DNA from 4 places in the Variovorax sp. GW823-FHT04B03 genome. Region 3 is predicted to be linked to each of the others. Evidence: predicted binding sites of a transcription regulator. Region 3 holds the regulator's gene; each other region holds the start of a gene.
The links. Region 3 encodes sigma-54, which starts transcription at its own class of promoters, with help from an activator protein. Its sites were predicted from a motif close to TGGCANGNAANCTGCTTT; they were not measured.
Positions count from the first base shown of each region.

Region 1: a site for sigma-54 is predicted at 2,280-2,297, ahead of AC1RAD_RS00855 (ammonium transporter). Genes of this name have one in related genera too.
Region 2: a site for sigma-54 is predicted at 1,677-1,694, ahead of AC1RAD_RS17965 (CmpA/NrtA family ABC transporter substrate-binding protein). Genes of this name have one in related genera too.
Region 4: a site for sigma-54 is predicted at 2,142-2,159, ahead of hmpA (NO-inducible flavohemoprotein). Genes of this name have one in related genera too.

Region 1 covers NZ_JBXAIT010000001.1:188,919-193,758, reverse strand. The annotation lists gene AC1RAD_RS00865 (tripartite tricarboxylate transporter permease) at 1-1,022, shown strand, start outside; gene AC1RAD_RS00860 (sulfite exporter TauE/SafE family protein) at 1,156-1,914, opposite strand; gene AC1RAD_RS00855 (ammonium transporter) at 2,334-3,572, shown strand; gene AC1RAD_RS00850 (hypothetical protein) at 3,591-3,893, shown strand; gene AC1RAD_RS00845 (thiamine pyrophosphate-binding protein) at 3,901-4,840, opposite strand, start outside.
Region 2 covers NZ_JBXAIT010000004.1:124,511-129,350, reverse strand. The annotation lists gene ntrB (nitrate ABC transporter permease) at 1-248, opposite strand, end outside; gene AC1RAD_RS17965 (CmpA/NrtA family ABC transporter substrate-binding protein) at 262-1,509, opposite strand; gene AC1RAD_RS17960 (nitrate regulatory protein) at 1,828-3,093, opposite strand; gene tsaD (tRNA (adenosine(37)-N6)-threonylcarbamoyltransferase complex transferase subunit TsaD) at 3,194-4,255, shown strand; gene AC1RAD_RS17950 (alpha/beta hydrolase) at 4,191-4,840, opposite strand, start outside.
Region 3 covers NZ_JBXAIT010000001.1:391,028-395,867, forward strand. The annotation lists gene lptA (lipopolysaccharide transport periplasmic protein LptA) at 1-450, shown strand, start outside; gene lptB (LPS export ABC transporter ATP-binding protein) at 447-1,241, shown strand; gene rpoN (RNA polymerase factor sigma-54) at 1,396-2,985, shown strand; gene AC1RAD_RS01755 (phospholipase D family protein) at 2,996-4,612, shown strand; gene AC1RAD_RS01760 (LysE family translocator) at 4,617-4,840, opposite strand, start outside.
Region 4 covers NZ_JBXAIT010000001.1:714,082-718,921, forward strand. The annotation lists gene cysK (cysteine synthase A) at 1-807, opposite strand, end outside; gene hmpA (NO-inducible flavohemoprotein) at 923-2,107, opposite strand; gene norR (nitric oxide reductase transcriptional regulator NorR) at 2,243-3,838, shown strand; RNA gene rnpB (RNase P RNA component class A) at 3,898-4,266, shown strand; gene AC1RAD_RS03190 (MarR family winged helix-turn-helix transcriptional regulator) at 4,426-4,840, shown strand, end outside.

The DNA of each region.
Region 1 (4,840 bases), 200 kb from region 3:
GCTCGCTGCTCAAGGCGGTGGCGATGATCGTGCTGGGCCTGCTGCTGGGCATCGTGGGCACCGACGTGAACTCAGGCGTGGCGCGCTTCAGCTTCGACATTCCCGAGCTCACCGACGGCATCGGCTTCGTGGTGATCGCCATGGGCGTGTTCGGCTACGGCGAAATCATCGGCAACCTCTCGCAGCCCGACGACGAGCGCGAGGTGTTCACGCACAAGGTGAAGGGCCTGTGGCCCACCAAGGACGACTTCAAGCGCATGACGCCCGCCGTGCTGCGCGGCACGGCGCTGGGTTCGGCGCTGGGCATCCTGCCCGGCGGCGGTGCGCTGCTGGCGGCCTTTGCGGCCTACGCACTGGAGAAGAAGATCAAGATGCGCCCCGGCGAAGTGCCCTTCGGCAAGGGCAACATCCGCGGCGTGGCCTCGCCCGAGTCGGCCAACAACGCCGGCGCGCAGACCTCCTTCATTCCGCTCTTGACGCTGGGCATCCCGCCCAACGCGGTGATGGCGCTGATGGTGGGCGCGATGACGATCCACAACATCCAGCCCGGCCCGCAGGTGATGACCAGCAACCCCGAGCTGTTCTGGGGCCTGATCGCCTCGATGTGGATCGGCAACGCGATGCTGATCATCCTGAACCTGCCGCTGATCGGGATGTGGATCAAGCTGCTGACGGTGCCCTACAAGTTCCTGTTCCCCGCCATCGTGCTGTTCTGCGCGATCGGCGTGTACTCGACCAACAACAACACCTTCGACGTGTGGATGGTGGCGATCTTCGGCTTCATCGGCTACCTGTTCCTGAAGCTGCGCACCGAGCCGGCCCCGCTGCTGCTGGGCTTCATCCTCGGGCCGATGATGGAAGAGAACCTGCGGCGCGCGCTGCTGCTGTCGCGCGGCGCGTGGAGCGTGTTCGTGACGCGGCCGCTGTCGGCAGGGCTGCTGATCGCCGCAGCCTTGCTGCTGGCCATCGTGCTGCTGCCGGCAATCAAGGCGAAGCGCGAAGAAGCCTTCGTTGAGGATTGAGCTGGAGGCTCCTTCCAGGAACACCGCGGAACCGGCTTTGCCGGGCCGCTGGTGTTGCCCCCGGTAGGGGGTTGGCGAAGCGACACGAAGTGCGCGAAGACTGGGGGCGAGCCTGTTGCTCCAGGGGCTTTTTTTATTTCAGGAACGCGTCGTAGGCCGTTTTCAGGATCAGCGCACTCACCACCACGATGAACACGATCCGCACGAAGCCCGCCCCGTGCTTCAGCGCCACGCGCGTACCGACCAGGCTGCCAGCCACGTTGGCCACGGCCATCACCAGCCCGTAGTGCCACCAGACGTGGCCCTTGGCAGCCAGCAGGATCAGCGCGGCGGCGTTGGTCAGGGTGTTGATGACCTTGGCCGAGGCCGAGGCGTTGAGGAAGTCGTAGCCCATCCAGCGCACGAACAGGAACACCAGGAAGCTGCCCGTGCCCGGGCCGAAGAAGCCGTCGTAGAAACCGATGGTCAGGCCGATGGTGCTGGCCGCCAGCGTCTCGGCGCGGCCGCTGAAGCGCGGCGCGTGCAGCCGGCCCATGTCCTTGCGCGCCAGCGTGTAGACCAGCACGCCCAGCAGGATGACCGGCAGCGCCCGGCGCAGGAAGTCGCCCGGGAAGACCGTGACGGTCCAGGCGCCGAGCATCGAGCCGCCGAAACCCAGCAGCGCGGCCGGCCACATTGCGCCCCAGCGCATCTGCACCCGCTGGCTGAACTGGGCCGCCGAGGCCGCCGTGCCCCAGATGGACGCGCTCTTGTTGGTGCCCAGCAGCGTGGCCGGCGGCGCGCCCGGAAACACCGCAAAGAGGGCCGGCACCAGGATCAACCCGCCGCCGCCCACGATCGCATCGATAAAACCCGCGAGCAGTGAGGCGCCCGTGACCACCAGCATTTCCATGCGGGCGATTGTCTCACCGGAATCGCTATCGAAACGATAGCTGTGGTGGCCGGTACCGGCTGGCCAGGAGGCTTGTTTGGCTTGGAGGAAAGCGCCTGCATTCGCGCTGCGAACAGGCAAAAAAAAACGCCGACCAGCGGCGCTTTTCAAATATCAGACAGGCATCTCGTACGGAGCCTTTGAAGAATGTTCTTGTTGATCGATCGGAAGCTTGTCTCCTCGGACCCTCGGCAGTACGAGCAGGGCCCGTCGCGAGTGCGCAGATTGTGCAAGCGCGCACCCGCCCGGTGCATTAGGAATTACCCGCTTCGTGTTACTTCGACCCTCCGGTTGGGAAACCAAAGTGTTTCAGTCAGTTAACAAGATGGCATGACTCGTGCACACAGGCCTTCTGTCCACCACTCCAAGAAGAAACGGTCATGGCCCTGCTGGCACCCCAAGCCTCCCTGAACGCGGCCGACACCGCCTGGATGATGACCTCGACCGCGCTGGTGCTGTTGATGACGCTGCCCGGCATCGCGCTCTTCTATGCCGGCATGGTCCGGCGCAAGAACGTGCTGGCCACCATGGCCGGGGTGGTGGCGATCGCCGCGGTGGTCTCACTGACCTGGTTCGCGCTCGGCTACTCGCTGGCCTTCACGCCCGGCTGGCCCTGGCTGGGCAAGCTCTCGCGCATCGGCTTCTCGGGCTTCGAGTACCTGAAGGAGGCCGGCCAGGTGGCCGTGAGCCACGTGGCGCCGAACGTGCCGGAGTCGGTCTACGCCATGTTCCAGCTGAGCTTCGCAATCATCACCACCGCGCTGGTGCTCGGCGCCTTTGTCGAGCGCATGCGCTTCTCGGCGCTGCTGTGGTTCGCGCTGCTGTGGAGCCTGCTCGTGTACGCACCGGTCGCGCACTGGGTGTGGGAGCCGGGCGGCTGGCTCGCGCAGATGGGTGCGCTCGACTTCGCGGGCGGCTCGGTGGTGCACGTCAACGCGGGCATCGCGGGGCTGGTGTGCGCCTATGCGCTCGGGCCGCGCCGGGGCTACGGGCGCGAGGCCTTCGAGCCCTACAGCCTGGCGCTCACCATGACGGGCGCGGGCCTGCTGTGGGTGGGCTGGTTCGGCTTCAATGCCGGCTCGGCGGTGGCGGCCGACGGGCGCGCGGGCCTGGCGATGCTGGTGACGCACATCGCGGCGGCGGCCGGCGCCATGAGCTGGATGGTCGGCGAATGGATCGTGCGCCGCAGCCCCTCGCTGCTGGGCCTGTGCTCCGGCCTCGTGGCCGGGCTGGTGGCGATCACGCCGGCGGCCGGCTTCGTCACGCCGCTGTCGGCGCTGGCCATCGGCGCCATCGCCGGACTGGCCTGCTACTGGGGCGCCACGGGCCTGAAGCACCTGCTCGGTGCGGACGACTCGCTCGACGTGTTCGGCGTGCACGGCATCGGCGGCATCGTGGGCGCGCTGCTCACGGGCATGTTCGCCGACCCGCGCATCTCGGGCGCGGCGGGCAATGTGCTGACGCAGGCGATCGCGGTCGCCAGCGTGGCGATCTACAGCGCGGCCGGCACGGCCATCGTGCTGTTCCTGGTGCATGTGCTGGTCGGATTGCGCGTCGACCCCGAGAGTGAACTGGTGGGCCTCGATCTTGCTCAGCATCGTGAACACCTGGGAGCCTGACCACCCGAGGGAGACGCCATGCCATCCATGTCCGAAAGCGAACGCATCGCGCTTGCAGCACGCCTTCACGTGGCACTGCGGCGAAAGCACGGGCGCGTGACCGACACCGAATGGATGGCCACCAACGCCGAGTACGCCGCCGAGATCGTGCGCATGACGCGCCAGCACGCCGCCGAGACGAAAGACGACGAACTCGACCAGCTCGCCACGCGGCTGGAGCAGGCCATGGAGCCGCTGGCCCGCGCCGCGCGCTTGGCGGCGCGCCAGCCCGACGGCCTGCCGCCCACGCCGCCGCCGCGCTATGTCGGCGGCCTGCGTTGACGACGCCTCAGTTCGCGGCCAGCGCCGCCTTGCGGATCGACGCCAGCGTGCTCGCGGGCGTGATCGCCTCCGGGTCCAGCAGGCAATGCAGGATCGCCGGCTTGCCGCTGGCACGCGCACGCGCGAGTGCGGGGCCGAACTCTTCCGTCGTGGTCACGCGCTCGCCGTGGCCGCCGAACACCTCGGCATAGCCGCGGAAGTCGGGGTTCTTCAGCTGCGTGGCGCTGATGCGGCCGGGGTAGTGCTTTTCCTGGTGCATGCGGATCGTGCCGTACATGCCGTTGTCCAGCAGCACCACGAGGATCGGCAGGCCGTACTGCACGGCGGTGGCGAACTCCTGGCCGTGCATCATGAAATCGCCGTCGCCCGCGAACACGACCACCTCGCGCTCGGGCCACAGCCGCTTGGCGCCGACACCCGCCGGCAGCCCGTAGCCCATCGATCCGCTGGTCGGCGCGAGCTGGCTTGCGAACGCGCGGAACGGCCAGAAGCGGTGCACCCAGGTCGCGAAGTTGCCCGCGCCGTTGCAGAAGATGGTGTCGGCCGGCAGCACCTCGCGCAGGTGCTGCATGACCTCGCCCATCTGCAGCGGGCCGGGGATGCGGACCGCGGCCGGGTCGCTCCAGCGCAGGAAGTCTTCGCGCGCGGTCTTCGTCTCGGCCTGCCACACGGGCGGTGACGCCGGACGCAACGCGGACACCGCTTCGGCGAACGCCTGCGGCGTGGCGTGGATGCCCTGCGTCGGGCGATAGAGCTTGCCGAGCTCGTCGGCATCGGCATGCACGTGCACCAGCGCCTGCTTCGGCTGCGGGATCGCGAACAGCTCATAGCCTTGCGACGGCACTTCCGACAGACGCCCACCCACCAGCAGCACGAGGTCCGCATCGCGGATGCGCGCCAGCATGCGCGGGTTGGCGCCGAGCCCCAGGTCGCCCGCATAGCAGGGG
Region 2 (4,840 bases), on a different contig from region 3:
GAAGGGAAGCCGGTGGTGCTTTTCATGGCCACGATCTCCCACACCAGCACCAGCAGGCCGAAGCCCAGGAACGGCGGGAGCACGCGCATCCAGAAGGCGCGCAGATCGAGGGGCGCGCGGGTGCGGGGCACGGGTGCCGCCGCCGCAACGGCCACAGCGGGGGCGGGTGCCAGGGGCCTGGACACGACGGGCGCGGCGACCTGCGAGGCCACGGCGTCGAGCGGGGAATGGAAGACAGCGCTGACCATGGTGCGTTTCTCCTCAGACATGGAGCTTGAAAGACTCGGCGTACTTCTTCGGGTCCTTGCCGTCCCAGACGGTGCCGTCGAAGAGCTTGCTGGTGCGCAGCACGTCCTTGGGCACGGGCGTCTGCGTGGCGGCGGCGGCCTGCTTGTAGATGTCGATGCGGTTGATCTCGGTGGCCACCTTCAGGTAGTCGGGGTGCTCCTTCAAGAGGCCCCAGCGCTTGTGCTGCGTGAGGAACCACATGCCGTCCGACAGGTACGGGAAGTTCACGGCGCCGCCGTTGTAGAACTTCATGTGGTTGGGGTCGTCCCAGCTCTTGCCCAGGCCGTTGGTGTAGCGGCCCAGGATGCGCTGGTTGATCGCGTCCACGCTGGTGTTGACGTAGCTCTTGTCAGCAATGGTTTCGGCCATCTTGTTCTTGTTCTGCAGGCCGGTGTCGATCCACTTGCCGGCCTCGAGGATCGCGGCCGTGACGGCGCGCGCGGTGTTCGGGTACTTCTTCGTGAACTCCGCGGTGCAGCCCAGCACCTTCTCGGGGTGGTCCTTCCAGATGTCCTGGGTGGTGATGCCGGTGAAGCCGATGCCGTCCATGATCGCGCGCTGGCCCCAGGGCTCGCCCACGCAGTAGCCGTCCATGTTGCCCACGCGCATGTTGGCCACCATCTGCGGGGGCGGCACGGTGATGTTCTTCACGTCCTTGAACGGGTCGATGCCGGCCGAGGCGAGCCAGTAGTAGAGCCACATGGCGTGGGTGCCGGTGGGGAAGGTGTGGGCGAAGGTGTACTCGCCCTTTTCCTTGGCGATGAGCTTGGCGAGCGAGGCGGCATCGACCGCGCCCTTGTCGGCCAGCTTCTTGGACAGCGTGATGGCCTGGCCGTTGTTGTTGAGGGTCATGAGCACGGCCATGTCCTTCTTCGGGCCGCTCACGCCCAGGTGCATGCCGTACACGAGGCCGTAGAGCACGTGCGCCATGTCGAGGTCGCCGTTCACGAGCTTGTCGCGCACGCCGGCCCAGCTGGCTTCCTTGCTCGGCACGATCTTCACGCCGTACTTCTTGTCGATGCCCAGCACCGAGGCCATCACCACGCTGGCGCAATCGGTCAGCGGGATGAAGCCGATCTTCACTTCTTCCTTCTCGGGCTTGTCCGAGCCCTGGGCCCAGACGGCGGCGCGCAGCGCCGGGTCGATGCCCACGGCGCCGAGGGCGGCGGCCTGCAGCACGCGGCGCCGGCTCAGTTTGGTTTTCAGCAGCAGATCGGACATGGGCGGGGCTCCAGAAGTGAAAGACAAAAACGAAAAGGCGTCCGCACCGCGCAGGGGCTGCTCGTGAACGAGCCCTTGCGGGATGGGGACGCCTTTGTCCGGTTCGGTGGGCCGCACCCGCCGTTGGGTGCAACCTGCCTGAAGACCTTGCGGTCTGTGACAAGCTCCATGCAAGCGGTGTGCCAGCCCGCAACCACCGGTGGGAGCTATGGAAAAGATAGCTGGCAGGGCGCGCCGGCGCAGGGGAAAGTTCCTGCTGGCTCGCTAACCCGGGCGACGCACAACTGTTGTGCGCTGCACCAATCCAAGCGGCCCGGCTCAGCGCCGCGGTGCAGGCTCGAGCGGCAGGTAGTCGGCCATGGCCAGCATCGACTCGGCCACGTCGACGAGGCGGCGCTTCTGGTTCATGGCGGTCTGGCGCAGCATCTTGTGCGCCTCGGCCTCGCTCAGGCGCCGGTGCGCCATCAGCAGGCCCTTGGCGCGCTCGACGATCTTGCGTTCGTTGAGCGAGGCGCGCACGGTGTCGAGCTCGTCGCTCATGGCCTGCAGGCGCTGCGACTGCTCCTGGACCATGTCGAGCACCGAGCGTTCGAGGTGGCGCCCGAGTTGCGCGGGCGTGGCGTCCTGCGCCTGTTGGGCATCGTCGAAGAACAGCGCGCCGCCGGCCTGCGGGGCCAGCGTGCCGAGCAGCTGCCGGTAGGCCGCCAGCTCGCTGCGCGCCTGGGCGGTCTTGTGGTCGCACAGCGCGCGCAGGTCGGCCGAGAGGCGGTTCTCGACCGTTTGCATGGCGTCGATGCGCCGCGTGCAGCAGTCGAACCAGGCCTGGCTCAGCAGCGCGTCGGCCGGCACCGAGGTGGCGCCCTTGCGGCGCAGGCGCTCGAGCTCGGCCAGCACGGCGTCCGACTGGCTGTCGTGCCAGAGCGTGCGCACCGCGTCGCCCGAGAAATCGATGAACACCTGGAAGCAGCGCTCCTGCGACTCGATGAGGTGGCGCCACTGCTGGCGCTGCGCGTCGTCGCCACGGCCCAGCGCGAGCGCGGCGGCGCCGAAGGCCCGCTCCTGGCCGGCGAACTCCTTGCCCTGCATGAAGTTGAACATCGCCACCAGCAGGCGCGAGATCTCGGGGTCGGTGGCGCCATCGGCCGCCTCGAACACCACCGCCAGCAGGCCGGCCACGAGCTTGGCGAAGGCGGCCACGGCCTGCGCGGGCTGGAGTTCGAGCGCGTCGATGCGCCGGCGCAGCGCGGGCAGGGCGTCCAGGCCGGGCAGCACCCAGGCGATGCGGCTGAACAGGCGCGCGCCGTGGCCGGCGCCCACCGCGCGGTGGTGCTCGGCCTCGAGCCGGTCGAAGCCGGCGCGCACCTGCTGCTCGAGCGCCAGGCATTCAGCGATCTGCGGGCCGCGCTGGTCGGCAAAGCGCCCGCCGTGCGAGGCCAGGAACACGTTCGACATGCCGCGCTCGCGCTGCAGCGCATGCACGAGCCGCCCGATGGCGCCGACCAGCTCGCTGGTGCGCGCGAGCTGGTCCAGCGCGTCGATCTCGCATCGGCGCGCGGCGATCAGGAAGCTCAGGCCGGAAGTCATTCGTGGGGGCGCGGAAGGGGCGCCTTCCGCTCGTGCAACTTCCGTGCCTCGCTTGCCCCTTCGCCGGCGCCGCCGGCGGGCGGCCCCTACACTCGGCGCCATGCTCTTGTTGGGAATCGAATCATCCTGCGACGAGACCGGCGTGGCGCTGGTCGAGTCGCACGGCGACGCGCTGCCGCTGCTGCGTTCGCACGCGCTGCACAGCCAGATCGCCATGCACCAGGCCTACGGCGGCGTGGTGCCCGAGCTGGCCAGCCGCGACCACATCCGTCGCGTGCTGCCGCTCACCGAAGCCGTCATGGCCGAGGCCGGGCGCTCGCTGGCCGAGATCGACGTGGTGGCCTACACGCGCGGCCCGGGCCTGGCCGGTGCGCTGCTCGTGGGCGCCGGCGTGGCCTGCGCGCTCGGCGTGGCGCTGGGCAAGCCGGTGCTGGGGGTGCATCACCTCGAAGGGCATCTGCTGTCGCCGTTCCTGAGCGCCGATCCGCCCGAATTTCCGTTCGTGGCGCTGCTGGTGTCGGGTGGTCACACGCAGCTGATGCGGGTCGACGGCGTGGGCCGCTACGAACTGCTCGGCGAGACCATCGACGACGCGGCGGGCGAGGCCTTCGACAAGAGCGCCAAGCTCATGGGCCTGCCGTACCCCGGCGGCCCCTGGCTGGCGAAGCTGGCCGAAGAGGGCGACGCCGCGGCCTTCAAGCTGCCGCGCCCGCTGCTGCACAGCGGCGATCTCGACTTTTCGTTTGCCGGACTGAAGACGGCCGTGCTCACGCAGGCCAAGAAGCTCGGCGACCAGCTCGAGGCGCGCAAGGCCGACCTGGCGGCGTCCACGCAGGCGGCCATCGTCGAGGTGCTGCTGAAGAAGTCGCTCGCGGCGCTGGACCAGACCGGCCTGAAGCGGCTGGTGGTGGCGGGTGGCGTGGGGGCCAACAAGAACCTGCGCGAGCAACTGAACGCGGCCTGCGCGAAGCGCAAGGTGCGCGTGCACTACCCCGAGCTGCACCTGTGCACCGACAACGGCGCCATGATCGCCATGGCGGCGGCGATGCGGCTGCAATCAGGCCTGTCGCAGGCCTCGGAGCGCTATGCCTTCGACGTCAAGCCGCGATGGCCGATGGCATCGCTGATGACGCCCGAGACGCCGCTGCCGGAAACCGTGTAGCCGGCTGCGGCCGTGCACGCCCCAGCGAGGGCAGCGGCAGCACGTCGAGCACGTTGCGCCACAGCTGGCGCCACTCGGGCCAGTCGTGGCCGCCTTCGGTGGTGAACACGCGCCCCGGGGGCAGGGCGTCGGCCAGCAGCTTGTGGTTGCTGGCAAAGCGGTCGGCCAGGCCGAAACCCAGGTACAGCGGCGGCAGGTCCTGGGAAGGCTTCGGCGCCAGGTACTGCTGGAAGAAGGGCCAGAGCTTGCGGTCGGGTTCCTCGTCGGGCTGCGGCCCGGTGGGCGCCTGCCAGGCGCGCAGGCCGCCGGCCTTCTTGATTTCCGCACCGAGCACGCGGCGCCCCAGGTAGGGCGCCAGCGCCACGATGCCGTCCACCGAGCCCGGGCGTGCCAGTTCGTGGATCAGTGCGCCGAACCCGCCGATGGAAATGCCGACCAGCCAGATCGAGGTGTAGCCCTTGGCCCGCTGGGGCTCGATGACGTCGGCATGCAGCCGCTCGCTGAGGGTCTGGTCGTAGTAGTAGGAGACGTCCGCATCGACCAGCAGCGCATCGGCTGCGAGGTGGCGTTCGCGCACGGCGCTGA
Region 3 (4,840 bases):
GGCGTGGTCACGGCCGCGCCCGGCAAGCTGGCCTATTACAAGCAGAAGCGCAACGCCGGCGACGAGTGGATCGAGGGCGAGTCGGAAGTCATCGAGTACGACAGCCGCGCCGACAACGTCAAGTTCATCCGCCGCGCCGTCATGCGCCGGCTGATCGGCGCCACGGCCAACGACGAGAGCAGCGGCGCGCTGATCGTCTACGACCAGAGCAACGACACCTACACCGTCAACGGCTCCCTCGTGCCGCCGAACGCCGGCGTCTCGGCGGGCGGCGGCGGTCGCGTGAAGGCCATCCTCACGCCGAAGGCCACACCGGCCCCGGCGGCGCCCGGCTCCGCACCGGCAGCCGGCGGCAAGAAGCCCGCGGCCCCGGCACCCACCCCCGCGCCCGGCGCCGGGCTGCGCCCGACCACCACGCTGGGCGGCACCGAAGGGGAAGGGCGCAAGTGATCGAAACCGCAGGAACCCAGACCGCCGACGGCATTCCGGGCAGCCGCCTCGTGGCGCGCGGCCTCAAGAAGAGCTACGGCAGCCGCACGGTCGTGAAAGACGTCTCGCTCGACGTGCAAAAGGGCGAGGTCGTCGGACTGCTCGGCCCCAACGGCGCGGGCAAGACCACCTCGTTCTACATGATCGTCGGGCTGGTGCGCGCCGACGCCGGCGAGATCACCATCGACGGCGAGCCCATCGCCCACATGCCTATTCACCGCCGCGCGCGCATGGGCCTGAGCTACCTGCCGCAGGAGGCCTCGATCTTCCGCAAGCTCACGGTCGAGGAAAACGTGCGCGCCGTGCTCGAGCTGCAGCGCGAGCCCGACGCCAACGGCCGCATGATGCCGCTGACCAAGCAGCACACCGAAGAGCGACTGGCCGACCTGCTGGCCGACCTGCGCGTGGACCACCTGCGCGATTCGCCCGCGCTCGCGCTGTCGGGCGGCGAGCGTCGCCGCGTTGAAATTGCACGCGCGCTGGCCACCCAGCCGCGCTTCATCCTGCTGGACGAGCCCTTCGCCGGCATCGACCCGATCGCGGTGATCGAGATCCAGCGGATCATCAGTTTCCTGAAAGAGCGCGGCATCGGCGTGCTCATCACCGACCACAACGTGCGTGAAACGCTGGGCATCTGCGATCACGCGTTCATCATCAGCGACGGGCACGTGCTGGCACAAGGCACACCCTCGGAGATCGTCGACAACGCCGAGGTACGCAGGGTGTACCTGGGCGAGCACTTCCGGATGTGACCGTGCGGCGAGGGTCAAGGATCATCGTGGCCGCCGTCCGCGCGGAGCTTCCTCGCGGGGGCCGCCGCGCACGGCCGCCCGAAGCGGCCGGCCCGCCCCCGGTAGGGGGTTGGCGTAGCGCGAAGCGCGCAGCCTGGGGGGGAGCCATTTCCTCATGAAGCAAGGGCTGTCCCTTCGCGTCTCGCAGCATCTGGCGCTGACGCCACAGCTGCAGCAGTCCATTCGCCTGCTCCAGCTCTCCACGCTCGAACTGAGCCAGGAGGTGGAGCAGATGCTGGACGAGAACCCGTTCCTCGAACGCACCGCGGAAGAAGCGGCGCGCGAGGAGTTCGGGCTGGACACGGCCGACGCGCCGGTGCCGCGCGACGACGCGGGCGAGGGTGAGGCCGAGTTCACGCCGTCCGCCGCCAGCACTTCCTCCACGTCCAGCGACACCAGCACCTCGACCCCCGACACCGACGGCCCCGCCGCCGAGATCGCCGAGCGCGAGCCCGACTGGGAAGGCGACGGCACCGTCGACATGGCGCCCGACGACAGCGAGTGGGGCAGCGACGCGCCCGCGCGCCAGAACAACCTGGGCGACGACGAACGGGCCGATGCCACCGAACTCGCGCGCAGCCAGGAGTCGCTGCAGTCCTTCCTGCACCGCCAGGCGTTGAGCCTGCGGCTCAATGAAAACGACTGCGCCGCGCTGCGCTTCCTGATCGAATCGCTCAACGACGACGGCTACCTCGAAGACTCGCTGCCCGCGCTGGCCTCGGGCCTGGCGGGCGACGACAACGACCAGTTCGACGACCTCGTGCACCACTTCCAGGTGGCGCTGGGCCTGCTGCAGAGCCTGGAGCCGGTGGGCGTCGGCGCGCGCGACCTCGGCGAATGCCTGAGCATCCAGCTGAAGGCGCTCGCCAGCGAAGACGAGACCGAGGCCGAAGCGCTCATCCGCAAGACCGCCATCGCGATCTGCAAGCAGCCCATGGAGCTGCTCGCGCGGCGCGACTTCAAGCGCCTGGCCACGCTCACGCGCACCAACGAAGACCTGGTGCGCTCGGCGCTGCAGATCATTGCGCGGCTCGAACCCAAGCCGGGCCGCCGTTTCGTCGACGTCGAGCGCAACATCGTCATTCCCGACGTGATCGTCACCAAGACCGGGCGCGGCACCAACGTGAAGTTCCGCGTCATGCTCAACCCCGAGGTCATGCCGCGCCTGCGCGTGCACGACATCTACGCCGGCGCGCTCAAGTCGCACAAGGGCGAAGGCAGCCAGGCGCTGTCGCAGCGGCTGCAGGAGGCGCGCTGGTTCATCAAGAACATCCAGCAGCGCTTCGACACCATCCTGCGCGTGAGCAACGCCATCGTCGAGCGGCAGAAGAGCTACTTCGTGCACGGCGAGCTGGCCATGCGCCCGCTGGTGCTGCGCGAGATCGCCGACGAACTGGGCCTGCACGAGTCGACCATCTCGCGCGTGACCACCGCCAAGTACATGGCCACGCCCTTCGGCACGGTCGAGCTGAAGTACTTCTTCGGCTCGGCGCTGGGCACCGAGACCGGCGGCAACGCGTCGAGCACCGCGGTGCGCGCGCTGATCAAGCAGTTCGTGAGTTCCGAGAGCATCAAGAAGCCGCTGTCCGACAGCCAGATCTCCGAGATGCTGAAAGAGCAGGGCATCGAGTGCGCGCGCCGCACCGTCGCCAAGTACCGCGAAGCGCTGCGCATCGCGCCCGCCAACCTGCGCAAAGCCCTGTAGAAGACCGACGATGACGAGCCGCCTGCTGTCGCGTTGTGGGCATTGGGTGGTCGTCATCGCGGCGGCGCTGCTGTTTGCCGGCTGCGCCACGCTGCCCGACGAGGCACCGCGCCCGCCCACCAAGGCCATCGCCGTCTCGGCCGACACCGCGCTCGGCAAGATCGCGCTGGCCTCGCAGCCCGATCCCGACCTCAGCGGCTTTCGCCTGATGCCCGGCGGCGACTTCGCCTTCGACACGCGGCTGCAGCTGGCGCGCCGCGCGCAGCGCACGCTCGACGTGCAGTACTACCAGATCGAGAACGACGAGACCGGCCGCTACCTGCTGCGCACCCTGCGCGATGCGGCCCAGCGCGGGGTGCGCGTGCGCCTGTTGATGGACGACCTGTACACGTCCGGCGAAGACGAACTGCTGCTCGGCCTTGCCGCCACGCCGAACGTGGAGCTGCGCCTGTTCAACCCGTTCCCGGCCGGGCGCGGCAGCCTGCTCAAGCGCTTCACCGCATCGCTGTTCGACTTCAGCCGCGTCAACCGCCGCATGCACAACAAGCTCTTCATCGCCGACGGCGCGATGGCGGTGGCGGGCGGGCGCAACATCGGCAACCAGTACTTCCGCCGCACCACGGGCCCGAACTTCATCGACCTCGACACCTTCGTCACGGGTGCGCTGATCCCGCGCCTGGGCGTGCTGTTCGACCAGTACTGGAACAGCCCGCACGTGCGCCCGATCGGCGCGGTCGTGCACACCGACCTGCCGCGCGAAGAGCTGCAGCGCCGCTTCGACGCCGCCACCGGCCCCGACACCACGCCCCCACCGCCCAGGCCCGCGCCCAACGACCTGCTCGGCTACAGCCCCGTGGCCGACGACCTCGACGCCGGCAAGCTCGGCCTGATCTGGACCACCGCCGAGGCGTATGCCGATTCACCTGACCGCGTGATCGGCAAGACCGCGTCGTATGGCGGCGTGCCGCTGCTCGACGTGGACAGCGTGCGCTACAACGTGGTCGAGCAGATGCGCCGCGCGCGCAGCGAGGTGACGCTGGTCTCGCCCTACCTGATCCCGGGCGCGTCGGGGCTGGAGGTGATGCGCGAGATCCGCGGGCGCAACGTGAAGATCAGCGTGGTCACCAACTCGCTCGCCGCCACCGACGAACCGCTGGTCCACACCGCCTACCGCCGCTACCGCGCCGACATGCTCGCGCTGGGCGCCGAGCTGCACGAGCTGAGTTCCGCGCGCACGCGGCGCAGCGTGCGGCTGGGTTTGTTCGGCACGTCGGTGGGGCGGCTGCATGCCAAGTCGGCGGTGATCGACCAGCGCATCCTGTTCGTCGGCTCGATGAATTTCGATCCGCGCTCCGAGATCCACAACACCGAGATCGGCCTGTTCATCCGCAGCCCCGAGATGGCGCAGCAGACCCTGAAGCTGCTCGACGTGCTCAAGCAGCAGGGCGCCTACCGGCTGCGCTTTGCCGAAGGCGCCGATGCGGGCGCCACCGGCTCGCGGCGCATCGAGTGGGTCAGCGAGGAAGGCGGCAAGACCACCGTTCTGCACGAAGAGCCCGACTCGGGCTTCTGGGACCGCACGATGCTCGAGCTGCTGTCGCCGCTCACGCCCGAGAGCTTGCTCTAGGGCCTCAGGTGCCGCGCACGGCCGACCACACCAGCCGCAGGCCCAGCAGGCCCATCACGCCGCCGGCCGCGCGGTCGATCCAGGTCTTGTAGCGCAGGTAGGCCGCGCGCGGTGCGGCCGAGGACAGCGCCAGCGCGACGATCGCGTACCAGCCCGTCTCGATGCAGAAGATCACCGCCGGCACCGCGAGCGCCAGCACCAGCGGCACCTCGCGCGGCAGGAAGGCCG
Region 4 (4,840 bases), 320 kb from region 3:
CGTCGCGCCCGACGAGATGCCGACCAGGATGCCTTCCTCGACCGCGCAGCGGCGCGCCATTTCGCGCGCCGGCTCGGCGTCGACCTGCAGCACGCCGTCGAGCAGCGAGGTGTCCAGGTTCTTCGGAATGAATCCTGCGCCGATGCCCTGGATGGGGTGGGGCGCCGGCGCGCCGCCCGAGATCACGGGCGAAGCCACGGGCTCCACTGCGAACACCTGCAGCTTGGGCCACTTCTTCTTGAGCACCTTCGCCACGCCGGTGATGTGGCCGCCCGTGCCCACGCCGGTGATGAGCACGTCGATGCCCTCGGGAAAGTCGGCCGCGATCTCTTCGGCCGTGGTGCGCACGTGCACGTCGACGTTCGCGGGGTTGTTGAACTGCTGCGGCATCCACGCGCCCGGCGTGCCGGCCACGATTTCCTCGGCGCGGGCGATGGAGCCCTTCATGCCGTTGGCGCGCGGCGTGAGGTCGAAGGTGGCGCCGTAGGCCAGCATGAGGCGGCGGCGCTCCACCGACATGCTGTCGGGCATCACCAGGATCAGCTTGTAGCCCTTGACGGCCGCGACCATCGCCAGGCCGATGCCGGTGTTGCCCGAGGTGGGCTCGACGATGGTGCCGCCGGGTTTCAGCGCGCCGCTCTTCTCGGCGTCTTCCACCATCGACAGCGCGATGCGGTCCTTGATCGAGCCGCCGGGGTTGGCGCGCTCCGACTTGATCCAGACCTGCTGCTTCGCATGGCCGAACAGGCGGTTGATGCGGATGTGCGGCGTGTTGCCGATGGTCTGGAGGATGTTCTGGGCCTTCATGGAATCTCCTTGGGTGCGAGGGTCGGATGGTCAGCGCGCATTGTGGCGCCCCCTGGGCCGGGTTGCACCCGGCCCGCGACCGTTTCAGCACGGGGGGATGGCAGGCCGTTGCGGTTCAGGCCTCCAGGGCTTCCAGCGGCCCGAAGAACTCGTAGCGAAGCTGCTGCTTGGGCACGCCGAGCGCCAGCCCGTTCGCATACACCGCCTGCATGAAGGGCTTCGGCCCGAGAAAGTACAGGTCGACGTCGCGGTCGGCGGGCAACAGCCCGGCCAGCAGCTCGCGGGTGACGAAGCCGGTCGCGTGCGGCGTGTCGGTGTCGCGCGGCGCGTCGTAGATATACAGCGGCTTCACGTTCGCATGCCGCTGCGCGAGTGCGTCGACGCGGGCGCGGAAGGCGTGCGCGCCGCCGTGCCGCGCCGCATGGACGAAGTGCACCGGCCGGCCCGTGTGCGCCACCGATTCGAGCATGCTCATGGCGGGCGTGATGCCCACGCCACCCGTCACCAGCACGAGGGGACGCGCCTGCTCGCCCGCGGGCTGCAGCACGAAGTCGCCGCACGGCGCCTGCACCTGCAGCCGCGTGCCGACCGCGGCGGCCGCGTGGAGCCAGTTCGAGGCGCGGCCGCCTTCTTCCTTCTTCACGCTGATGCGGTACCACGGCTTGCCCGGCGCGTCGGACAGCGAGTAGTTGCGCCGCACCGGCTGGCCGTCGATCTCCAGCACCAGCGTGAGGTACTGTCCCGGCGAGAACGCCAGCAGCGCGCCGCCGTCCACGGGCTCCAGGTAGAACGAGGTGATGACCTCGCTCTCGTCCTCGCGCCGGGCCACGCGGAACTCGCGCGTGCCGCGCCATCCGCCGGGTTGCGCCGCGTTGGCGCTGTAGACGGCTTCTTCCGCGGCGATGAGCAGGCCCGCCAGCGATTCGTAGGCCTCGCCCCAGGCGGCGATCACCTCGTCGGTCGCGGCATCGCCGAGCACCTCCTTCACGGCGCGCAGCAGGTAGTGGCCGACGATCGGGTAGTGCTCGGGCAGCACGCCCAGCGCGGCGTGCTTCTGGATGATGCGGGGCAGGGCGCCGGCGATCGCTTCGAGCCGGTCGATGTGCGCGCCGTACGCGATGACCGCGCCCGCCAGCGCGCGCGCCTGCGTGCCGGCGGCCTGGTGCGCCTCGTTGAAGAAGGCCTTCACTTGCGGATGGCCTTCAAACATGATCTTGTAGAAGTGGCTGGTGATGGCCTCGCCGTGGGCCTGGAGCGCGGGCACGGTGGACTTGACGATGGCGATGGTTTGCGGATTCATGGTCTGGCGCTTCCTCTGTTGAGATGCCTTTTTCTTCTCACGATCCGTGCCAGCCGGAAGGCCTCTGCAAGTGCTTGACGCCATTGGGGATTTACCGGGCGTGGTCAAATTCGCAACAACTTCTGCGTTGTACTTATGACCACATTGCGTGTCGATTCGACCACCGAGGCCTCACCACCCGAGCCCGAGCCCGAAGCCGAGGCCGCCCGCTACCGGTCGCTGCTCGCCGCCGCGCGCGGCCTGGTCCGCTGCGACGCCGCCGCGCTGCTGCAGCTCGACGTCGACGTGTTGAAGCCCGTCGCGGTCGACGGCCTGAGCGACGAAACCCTCGGGCGCCAGTTTCCCGTCGCCGCGCATCCACGTTTCGCGCGCCTGCTCGACAGCGAACGGGGCCTGCGCTTCGCCCACGACAGCAACCTGCCCGACCCGTACGACGGCCTCGTCGCCGGCCAGCCGGGCATCCTGCCGGTGCACGACTGCATGGGCGCGCCGCTGCGCCTGCGCGGCGCCGTCTGGGGCCTGCTCACGCTGGACGCGCTGGAACCGCACGCCTTTGACGCCGTGGGCCCGGCGCAGATGGAGGCATTGATCGCCCTCGTCGAAACCGGCATCGAGGCCGCCGACACGATCCGCGAGATGCAGGCGCGCGCGATGCGCGAGCAGGCCGTCGCGCAGGCCCTGCGCGCAGGGCGTGGCGCGCCGCGCGAGCTGCTGGGTAGCAGCCCGGCGATGAAGCAGCTGTGCCACGAGATCGACACGGTCGCCGTGTCCGACCTCACGGTGCTGCTGCTCGGCGAAACCGGCGTGGGCAAGGACCTGGTCGCGCAGCGCCTGCACGCGCGCTCGCGGCGCAGCGAGCAGCCGCTGGTGCAGGTCAACTGCGCGGCGCTGCCCGAGACGCTGGCCGACAGCGAACTCTTCGGCCACAAGCGCGGCGCGTTCACCGGCGCCGTGCAGGACCGCGACGGCAAGTTCGAGATCGCCGATGGCGGCACGCTCTTTCTCGACGAGGTCGGCGAGCTGCCGCTGAGCGTGCAGGCCAAGCTGCTGCGCGTGCTGCAAAGCGGCGAGGTGCAGCGCCCCGGCAGCGACCGCATGCGCAAGGTCGACGTGCGCGTGATCGCGGCCACCAACCGCGACCTGCCCGCGGCGATCGCACAGGGGCGCTTTCGCGCCGACCTGTACCACCGGCTGTCGGTCTACCCGCTCGTGGTCGCGCCGCTGCGCGAACGGGGGCGCGACGTGCTCGTGCTCGCCGGCAGCTTTCTCGAGGAGAACCAGCACCGGCTGGGCGCGCGCAACCTGCGGCTCTCGCCGGCGTCGAAGGCCGCCATGCTGGCGCACGGCTGGCCGGGCAACGTGCGCGAGCTCGAGCACGTGATCAGCCGTGCCTCGCTGCGGGCGTTCCGGGAGCAGCCGCGCGGCTCGCGCTGGACGGCCATCGAACCGCATCACCTGGCGCTGGACAGCGCCGCCGTCGTGGGAAGCGCCATGGCAGCGCCCGTGCAGGCCCCGGCGAACGAACACGCGGGGCCGCCTGCCATCGCCGGCGGCACGCTGCGCGAGGCGACCGAGGCCTTCCAGCGGGCCTGGCTGTCGGAACTGCTGGCCCGCCACGGCGGTCGCGTGGCCAGCGCCGCGCGCGAGGCCGGCATCGACCGCAGCAACTTCCACCGGACCTTGCGCAAGCTGGGCCTGGTGCAGGCCGGCGACGGCGAAACGCCCGGTTGAAGGTCGGCGCGCGGCGTCGCCTGAAGGGTCATTGACGGGGCGGGCGATAATCGAGCGGTGAAGCACGCCAGACCGCCGCTGGTGCAAGCCCGAAAGGGACGATGCTCTGCCTTCGGGCAACAGCATCGGGTCGAAAGATCGCACTGGAGGAACGTCCGGACTGCACAGGACAGCGCAGGAGTTAACGACTCTCCACCGTGAGGTGAGGATCAGAGCAACAGAGACGAGCCGATTCAGTTCGGGTGAAACGGGCAATCTCTGCGCGCAGCAACACCAAGTAGGCCAGTATCGAGGTGGTTCCGCTGAGCTGGCGGGTAGGTGGCATCGAGCCGTTTGGCGACAAACGGCCCAGAGTAATGGCGGTCACGCCGGGGTCTTCGCAAGAGGGCCCCGGTGCACAGAATCCGGCTTATCGGCGAGCTTCACACTTTTCTTTCTCTCCCCCTTTTTCCCTGGGCCGCGCGCTGACGACGTGCGCGGCTGCGTGCAGAACTCGGTAGAAACCCGTACAATTGTTAGCAAGCTAACTAATTGATAACGCCGTGGCCGATACCGAACCCATCTCACCGTTGCGCGAACACGCGCTGATGCGGCTCGGCACCTCGCTGTCGGTGCTCCAGCGCGGCTACCGCGCGGCGGCCGACAAGGCGGTGGCGCATGTGGGCCTGTCGCAGACGCTGGCCTGGCCGGTCGTGGTGCTCGGGCGCATGGAAGACGGCGTGCGCCAGGGCACGGTGGCCGAGGCGCTGGGCATCGAAGGGCCGTCGCTGGTGCGCTCGCTCGACCAACTGGTCGAGGCCGGCTTCGTCGAGCGCCGCGAAGACCCGGCCGACCGTCGCGCCAAGACGCTGCACCTCACGCCCGCCGGCCGCGCCGTGTGCGAGCCCATCGAGGCCGCGCTGCGCCAGATGCGCGCCGCGCTGTTCGAAGGCATTCCCGACGAGGACATCGCCGCCACCTTGCGCGTCTTCGGCGCGCTCGAGGCCAAGCTCGGCCGCAGTG